Regions from separate parts of the Streptomyces sp. NPDC059166 genome, predicted to be linked through region 2. Evidence: riboswitches for the same ligand, from Rfam matches in the RefSeq annotation. Region 2 holds a riboswitch; the other holds the start of a gene.
The links. Region 2 has a riboswitch for glycine ahead of gcvT (glycine cleavage system aminomethyltransferase GcvT). Riboswitches for the same ligand answer to the same signal wherever they lie in the genome.

Region 1: linked by a shared signal. The riboswitch ahead of gcvP (aminomethyl-transferring glycine dehydrogenase) and the one ahead of gcvT (glycine cleavage system aminomethyltransferase GcvT) in region 2 are both predicted to bind glycine.

Annotation. Positions count from the first base shown of each region.
Region 1 covers NZ_JBHZCI010000027.1:8,470-12,881, forward strand. The annotation lists gene ACFXOA_RS20745 (MerR family transcriptional regulator) at 1-255, shown strand, start outside; gene ACFXOA_RS20750 (DNA polymerase IV) at 331-1,785, shown strand; gene ACFXOA_RS20755 (PRC-barrel domain-containing protein) at 1,701-2,078, opposite strand; glycine riboswitch at 2,212-2,308, shown strand; gene gcvP (aminomethyl-transferring glycine dehydrogenase) at 2,502-4,412, shown strand, end outside.
Region 2 covers NZ_JBHZCI010000009.1:157,793-162,204, reverse strand. The annotation lists gene ACFXOA_RS09670 (enhanced serine sensitivity protein SseB) at 1-588, opposite strand, end outside; gene ACFXOA_RS09665 (AAA family ATPase) at 857-1,543, opposite strand; glycine riboswitch at 1,729-1,826, shown strand; gene gcvT (glycine cleavage system aminomethyltransferase GcvT) at 1,992-3,119, shown strand; gene gcvH (glycine cleavage system protein GcvH) at 3,222-3,599, shown strand; gene glyA (serine hydroxymethyltransferase) at 3,618-4,412, shown strand, end outside.

The DNA.
Region 1 (4,412 bases), on a different contig from region 2:
CGCGGCTTCACCGACCTCGAGCGGATGACCCTGATGAGCGACGGGGCCACCGTCTACGAGTGCTCCTCACCGGACGAGGTCGTGAACCTGCTCCAAGGGGGCCAGGGCGTCTTCGGAATCGCGGTCGGAGTCGTCTGGCGGGACGTCGACGCCGCGCTCTCCCAGCTCCACGGCGAGCGTGTCGACACGGGGGAGACCCTGATCGGCCACAATCCCGCCGACGAGCTGGCAAGGCGGCGCAACCGCGCGGGCTGACATCCCGGGGGAGCCCGGTGGGGTCCGTGTGCCGGGCTGCCCGGTTGTCAGTGCCGTAGGGCAGCATCGGTTCATGTGAGAGCCGCGCCGACCATTCTGCATCTCGACATGGATGCCTTCTACGCCTCCGCGGAGCAGGCGGCGAAGCCCAGCCTCCGGGGAAAGCCGGTGGTGGTGGGCGGTCTGGGGATGCGCGGAGTGGTCGCCACGGCGTCGTACGAGGCGCGACGGCTGGGTGTGCATTCGGCGATGCCGATGGCCCAGGCCAGGCGGCTGGCACCCAACGCCGCCTATCTGGTGCCACGGTTCGCGCTCTACCGGACGGTCAGCGACCAGGTGATGGAGCTGCTGGGCAGACTCTCGCCACTGGTGGAACCCCTCAGTCTCGACGAGGCGTTCGTCGATCTGGAGGCCGGGGGTGTGGCCGACGACCCGGTGTCCGCCCGCGCCGTCGGCGGGGAGCTGCGCGAGGTGATCAGGGCCGTCACCGGGCTCAGCGGCTCGGTGGGGCTGGCCGGCTCGAAGATGCTGGCGAAGATCGCCTCCGAGGAGGCGAAGCCTGACGGGCTCATGCTCATCGAGCCCGGCACCGAGCGGGAGCTCCTCGCGCCCATGTCCGTACGGATCCTTCCCGGCGTGGGACCGGCCACGGGGGACCATCTCAGGCGTGCGGGAATGACCCTTGTCAGCCATCTCGCCGAGGCGGGCGAGGCGGAACTCGTGCGGCTGCTGGGACGGGCGCACGGCATCGCCCTGCACCGCATGGCGCAGGGGTACGACGACCGTCCCGTGGTCGCCGAGCGGGACGCGAAGTCGGTGTCCGTCGAGGACACCTTCGACATCGACCTCCACGACCGTGTCCGGGTCAGGCACGAGGTGGAAAGGCTCGCCGACCGGTGCGTGGGACGGCTGCGCGGCGCGGGCCGGTCGGGACGCACCGTCGTCCTCAAGGTCCGCAGGTACGACTTCTCCACACTCACCCGATCCGAGACCCTGCGTGGCCCCACCGACGACCCCACGGTGGTCAGGGAGGCCGCTGCGCGCCTCCTGGACGCCGTCGACACCACCGGGGGCGTACGGCTGCTCGGGGTGGGCGTCACAGGGCTGGCGGACTTCACCCAGGAGGACCTGTTCGCCCAGGCCGCGGAAGCCGGACACGCGGCCGTGGGCGCCACCGGGCCGGGCGGCGACGACGGGGCCGGCGCCGAGGACGGCGCCCCCGGTCCGGCCGTGCGGGAGCAGCCGCCGGAGCGCCGCTGGGCCGCCGGACACGACGTGCGGCACGACGTCCACGGTCACGGATGGGTACAGGGGAGCGGCATCGGCCGGGTCACCGTGCGGTTCGAGGAACCGTGGACGGAACCCGGCCGGGTGCGGACGTTCCGCATCGACGACCCGGAGCTGCGGCCTGCCGACCCGCTGCCCCTGGTGAGGGACCCGGTGGACTACTCGTCGTGGCCGGCGAGCTTGCCGAAGTCCCGGTCGGGACCCGTGCCGCCGGAGGGTGAGGGGGAGGCGTCCAGACCGTAGTGCCGGTAGAGCTGCAGTTCCTGCTCGGGGGAGAGGTGGCGGCCCACGCCGAAGTCGGGAGCGTCCTTGATCAGCGCCCGGTCGAACGGGATCACCAGTGACCCGTCGACGAACTCGCTCGGCTCCAGAGGGACGAACGCGTCCCTGGTGAAGAGGCCGGTGCGCACGGCGGCCCACTCGGGGACCCCGGTGGCATCGTCGAGATAGACCTCGTCCACCGTCCCGATCTTGGCACCTCGACGGTCGAAGGCCTTGCGGCCGATCAGGCTGCGCGGATCGATGTCGGTCTGCACGGTGCCTCCCACTGGTCACAACTGCGTCAGGTGGTCGCTACTGCTCCACAGGCTCTACGAAAGGCCAGATCCCGGGCATCGGCCACTCGGGAAGGCCCGCCGCGACCCCGCTGGTAGGCTGGGACGTGGCTGCTGACCCTGTGCGGGAGAGTCCTCCGGAGTGATTCCGGAGGCGCCGAAGGAGCAACTCCTCCCCGGAATCTCTCAGGCCCCCGTACCGCACGGACGAGGTCACTCTGGAAAGCAGGGCGGATTCCGTACGGCATGTGCCGCCGCGGGCGCCGCCCTCACCGACGGTGAAAGCCGGTGTGCCCCGGGGCGTACCGGTGAAGCTCTCAGGTCGAGATGACAGATGGGGAGGCCGTTCGGGCAGCCACGCCGTGGCGCCCCTCGCAGGTCGTGGCAGACCAGGAGGCCTCCATCATGACCCCCCGTCGCACTCCGCTCTCCCAGCTTGAGCAGGGCATTCCCTTCGAACAGCGCCACATCGGGCCCGATGCCGGAGCTCAGGCGAAGATGCTCGCCCAGATCGGCTACGGCTCCCTCGACGAGCTCACCGCCGCCGCCGTCCCCGACGTGATCAAGAGCGCCGACGCGCTGGACCTTCCGGCTGCGCGCACCGAGGCCGAGGTCCTGGCGGAGCTGCGGAGCCTGGCCGACCGCAACCAGGTCCTCGCCCCGATGATCGGGCTGGGCTACTACGGCACCTTCACCCCGCCGGTGATCCTGCGCAACGTCATGGAGAACCCCGCCTGGTACACGGCCTACACGCCGTATCAGCCGGAGATCTCCCAGGGCCGGCTGGAGGCCCTCCTGAACTTCCAGACGATGGTCGCCGACCTGACCGGACTGCCCACGTCGGGTGCGTCCCTCCTCGACGAGGGCACCGCCGCCGCCGAGGCCATGGCGCTGGCGCGCCGGGTCGGCAAGGTGAAGGGCGGCGTCTTCCTGGTCGACGCCGACACCCTGCCGCAGACCGTCGCGGTGATCGAGACCCGAGCCGAGCCGACGGGCGTCCAGGTGGTCGTCGCCGACCTCGGCGACGGCATCCCCGCCGAGGTGGCCGAGCGGGGCGTCTTCGGTGTCCTGCTCCAGTACCCGGGCGCCTCCGGCGCCGTCCGCGACATCAAGCCCGTCATCGACCAGGCGCACGACCTCGGCGCGGTCGTCACCGTCGCCGCCGACCTCCTGGCCCTCACCCTGCTCACCTCGCCCGGCGAGCTGGGCGCCGACATCGCCGTCGGCACGACGCAGCGCTTCGGTGTCCCGATGGGCTTCGGCGGACCGCACGCCGGCTTCATGGCCGTACGCGAGAAGTTCGCCCGGAGCCTCCCCGGCCGGCTCGTCGGCGTCTCGGTCGACGCGGACGGCGACAAGGCATACCGCCTGGCACTGCAGACACGTGAGCAGCACATCCGCCGTGAGAAGGCCACGAGCAACATCTGCACCGCGCAGGTGCTGCTGGCCGTGATGGCCGGCATGTACGCCGTCTACCACGGTCCCGAGGGGCTGCGGACGATCGCCCGGCGTACCCACCGCTTCGCCGCCATCCTGTCCGCGGGGCTGCGCGCCGCCGGTGTGGAGGTCGTGCACGAGGCGTACTTCGACACCCTGACCGTGCGTGTCCCCGGCAAGGCCTCCGACGTGGTGGCCGACGCGCGTGGGCGTGGGGTCAACCTGCGTCTGGTCGACCCGGACCACGTCTCCCTGGCCTGCGACGAGACCACCACGCGCGCCCAGGTCGCGGCGGTCTGGGCCGCCTTCGGCGCCGACGGCGACGTCGAGGAGCTGGACGCGGCGACGGAGGACGCGCTGCCCGAGGCACTGCTGCGCACCGACACGGTGCTCACCCACCCGGTCTTCCACCAGCACCGTTCCGAGACGGCGATGCTGCGTTACCTGCGCAAGCTCGCCGACCGCGACTACGCCCTGGACCGGGGCATGATCCCGCTGGGCTCCTGCACGATGAAGCTCAACGCGACCGCCGAGATGGAGTCGATCACCTGGCCCGAGTTCGGTGCGCTGCACCCCTTCGCGCCGGCCGAGCAGGCGCAGGGATTCCTCACCCTCATCCGTGAACTCGAGGAGCGCCTGGCCGAGGTCACGGGGTACGACGCCGTCTCCATCCAGCCCAACGCCGGCTCGCAGGGCGAGTTCGCCGGACTGCTCGCGGTGCGTGCCTACCACCGGGCCAACGGCGACGAGGGCCGCACCGTCTGCCTGATCCCGTCCTCCGCGCACGGCACCAACGCCGCGAGTGCCGTGATGGCCGGTATGAAGGTCGTCGTGGTGAAGACCGCCGACGACGGCGAGGTCGACATCGCGGACCTCCGG
Region 2 (4,412 bases):
GAAGAGGACGGGAGCGTCCCCCTCGATGCTGGCGAGCGCCCTGCGGGCGGTGGCTATCTCCCCGGTCGCCCGGAACTCGGCGGACACCTCGGCGAGGAAGTCGACGGGGTCCTCCTTCCAGCCGGGTTCGTACAGCCTGACCCGGCCGCCGCTCGCGGGGCCGTCCAGCGGGGTACGCCCGGACCGGCAGAGCTCGGCGACCGCCGCCGGAGGAAGGGGCACTCCGACCACACCGCCCGGGTTGACGGCGATGCCGAGCTGCGGGGGGAGGCCGCGGGCGAAGTCCCGCGCCGGGGCCACGGCGAAGGAGAGGTGGGAGCCCACGCACTGGAGGAACTGCGCCTCGGAACTGAAGACGGGGACGTACGCCCCTCCGTCGATGTCGACCGTCGGGAGGTCGAGGTCGGCACTGTCCGGGCCACCGCCTTCGGGCAGCGGCACCCAGACCTGGCTGCGGCCCAGCACCTCGACCAGCCGGCCTCCGGCCTCGGGCACTCCGAGGGATGCGCTCAGCACCTCCTCGAGCTCGTTGGCCGGCCATCCGGACGACGGATGCAACGGGCCCTGGGCCTGAGCCGGAATGTCCACGGTGTCTGTGTCCCTTTCTCGCCATGCGGTGCGGCTGAAACCTTAGACCGGCTCACGGCGGGAGGGCAGGTCCGCGGGCGGGGCGGCCCCTCCCCATCCACAGGGGCGTCCACCATCCGGACTCCGGACCGGAGGTCTGCGAACTGTGCGTGTGCGAACTGTGACAGGCCCGGGACCACCGGGACCGGGCGGCCGCCTCCGGTACGCACCGCCCCGGAGCCGTCCGTTCCGCCACGGCGGAGGGGCAGGGCGGCCGCTTCCGGTGCGTTCAGGCCGCGGTACGGGGCGCGGGGAAGGAGATCCGGCCGATCGCCGTGGCCGACTCGCGGTCGAGCAGGACGGCGGAGGAGCACCCAGGCGGCAGCAGGCCGCTCTCGGTGTCGCGCAGCAGCCGTCCCACCGCCCGGCGGTGCCGGGCGAAGGCGTACCCCGAGACGCCCCTCCCCCGCTCCCGCTGGCCCTGTCGCGCCACCTCCGGAGCGACGTCGAGCAGGACGAGGTGCAGGGTCCTCCCCTGCCGCAGGGCCTCCCGGGCCAGCCAGCGCCGCACCCAGGTCTGCGTACCGCAGTCGTGCACGACGACGGATCCGCCGGAGCGCAGGGCGCGCAGCAGCCCGGCGTAGTGCGCGACGCGCACCAGGGGGCGGTAGAGGGCGTACGGGAGCAAGGCGGGCAGGGCGGCCGCCCAGCGGTCGCGGGTGTCCTGGGAGTCGATCGCGTGGTCCCGGACCGTCCGCCTGATCAGGGTCGACTTCCCGCTGCCGGGCAGTCCGGAGACCACCACCACGTCCCCCGCGGCGAAGTCCAGGACGCGGACTCCCCGGCCGGCGGCACCCCTGAGGTCGCGCACCGCCGGTGCCGGTCCGCCGTCCGCCTCCCGTGCGGGCGCGCCCGGCTGCCGGGGCATCGCGCCGCTCGCCACCCCCGCGGTACTCGCGTGGCGCTGCGATGTCATCGTCGTCCCCCTGCCGAGTCACCCGCCGACCTGCACATGGACCTGCCCAAGAAGTGTAAAGAAAAGGTAATGCGAGACAACGGCTCACTCGCCCACGTGTCGCGCCCCACCTCGCCGAGGACCGGACGTCCCACTCTCCCGCAAGCCGTGCGATGATGACCCCGCCAAACTGCATACCGGCCGTTTGAATCCGCGCGGGAGAGTCCCGGTCACCGTGTGCGCCGGGCGCCGAAGGAGCAAGTTCCTCCCTTGAATCTCTCAGGCCCCGTACCGCGTGGATGAGGCAGATCTGAAAAGCGGGCCGCCCTGCGGCCCCACCCAAGGTGCAAGCCGACCCTGACGGGGCGACCCGTCGGGACCCTTTCAGGGGCTCTCGGCGAACCTCTCAGGTTCCGATGACAGATGGGGAGGGAACCGCCCCCTGTCGTCATGCCCTGGAGCCGAGTCCATGAGCACTGCCCCGAGCGCCGCCCCCCGTCACACCGCCCTCGACGCCCTTCACCGGTCGCTGGGCGCCACCATGACCGACTTCGCCGGCTGGGACATGCCGCTGCGGTACGCCAGCGAGCGCGACGAGCACAACGCCGTGCGCACCGGGGCCGGGCTGTTCGACCTGTCGCACATGGGTGAGATCACCGTCACCGGACCTCAGGCGGCCGCCTTCCTGAGCTACGCCCTGGTCGGCAACATCGCCACCGTCGGCGTGGGCCGGGCCCGCTACACGATGATCGTCGCGGAGGACGGCGGCATCCTCGACGACCTGATCGTCTACCGCCTCGGCGACAGCGAGTACATGGTGGTCGCCAACGCCGGCAACGCCCAGCTCGTCCTGGACACCCTGACCGACAGGGCCGGGGACTTCGACGCCGAGGTACGGGACGACCGCGACGCGTACGCGCTCCTCGCCGTCCAGGGCCCGGACTCACCCGCCGTACTGAAGTCGGTCACGGACGCCGATCTGGACGGACTGAAGTACTACGCCGGCCTCCCCGGCACGGTCGCCGGCGTTCCCGCGCTCATCGCCCGTACGGGTTACACCGGCGAGGACGGGTTCGAGCTGTTCGTCGCGCCCGGGCACGCGGAGCAGCTGTGGAAGGCGCTGACCGAGGCCGGCGCCCCGTACGGCCTGATCCCCTGCGGGCTCTCCTGCCGCGACACGCTCCGCCTGGAGGCGGGCATGCCGCTGTACGGCCACGAGCTGACCACGGCACTCACGCCGTTCGACGCCGGGCTCGGCCGGGTCGTGAAGTTCGAGAAGGAGGGCGACTTCGTGGGCCGTGAGGCGCTCACGGCCGCCGCGGGGCGCGCGGAGACCGCACCGCCCCGCAAGCTCGTCGGCCTGGTCGCCGAGGGCCGCCGGGTGCCGCGCGCGGGCTTCTCCGTCGTCGTGGCCGGCGAGGTCGTGGGCGAGGTCACCTCCGGCGCCCCGTCCCCCACCCTGGGCAAGCCGATCGCCATGGCCTACGTCGACGCGGCGCACGCCGAGCCGGGCACAGAGGGTGTCGGCGTCGACATCCGGGGCACGCACGAGCCGTACGAGGTCGTGGCACTGCCGTTCTACAAGCGCCGTAAGTGAACCGGGGTGTCACTCGGCGCCGCGCCCACGTGACGCATTCGTGTCTCACTCCACAAGACCACCGTCCATCAGCACTCCCCCGCGTACAGGAGAATTCACGTCATGAGCAACCCCCAGCAGCTGCGGTACAGCAAGGAGCACGAGTGGCTGTCGGCCCTCGAGGACGGTGTGGCCACGGTCGGCATCACCGAGTTCGCGGCCAACGCGCTCGGTGACGTCGTCTACGCCCAGCTCCCCGAGGTCGGTGACACGGTGACCGCGGGCGAGACCTGCGGTGAGCTGGAGTCGACCAAGTCGGTCAGCGACCTGTACTCGCCGGTGACCGGCGAGGTGACCGCGGCGAACCAGGACGTCGTCGACGATCCGTCGCTGGTGAACTCCGCCCCCTTCGAGGGCGGCTGGCTGTTCAAGGTGCGCGTCGCGCAGGAGCCGGACGACCTCCTGTCCGCCGACGAGTACACCGCGTTCTCCGGCAACTGAGACCCTAGGGACCCCCTGATGTCGCTTCTCAACTCCTCCCTCCACGAGCTGGACCCGGACGTCGCCGCCGCCGTCGACGCCGAGCTCCACCGTCAGCAGTCCACCCTCGAGATGATCGCCTCGGAGAACTTCGCTCCGGTCGCGGTCATGGAGGCGCAGGGCTCCGTCCTCACCAACAAGTACGCCGAGGGCTACCCCGGCCGCCGCTACTACGGCGGCTGCGAGCACGTCGACGTGGTCGAGCAGATCGCGATCGACCGCATCAAGGCGCTCTTCGGCGCCGAGGCCGCGAACGTGCAGCCGCACTCGGGTGCGCAGGCCAACGCCGCCGCGATGTTCGCGCTGCTGAAGCCGGGCGACACGATCATGGGCCTGAACCTGGCCCACGGCGGTCACCTGACCCACGGCATGAAGATCAACTTCTCCGGCAAGCTGTACGACGTGGTCCCGTACCACGTCGACGAGACCGGCGTCGTGGACATGGCCGAGGTCGAGCGCCTGGCCAAGGAGTCGAAGCCGAAGCTCATCGTGGCCGGCTGGTCCGCCTACCCGCGTCAGCTGGACTTCGCCGCCTTCCGCCGGATCGCGGACGAGGTCGGCGCCTACCTGATGGTCGACATGGCCCACTTCGCGGGCCTGGTCGCCGCGGGGCTGCACCCCAACCCGGTGCCGCACGCCCACGTCGTCACCACGACCACGCACAAGACCCTCGGCGGTCCGCGCGGTGGTGTCATCCTGTCGACGCAGGAGCTCGCCAAGAAGATCAACTCGGCGGTCTTCCCCGGCCAGCAGGGCGGCCCGCTGGAGCACGTG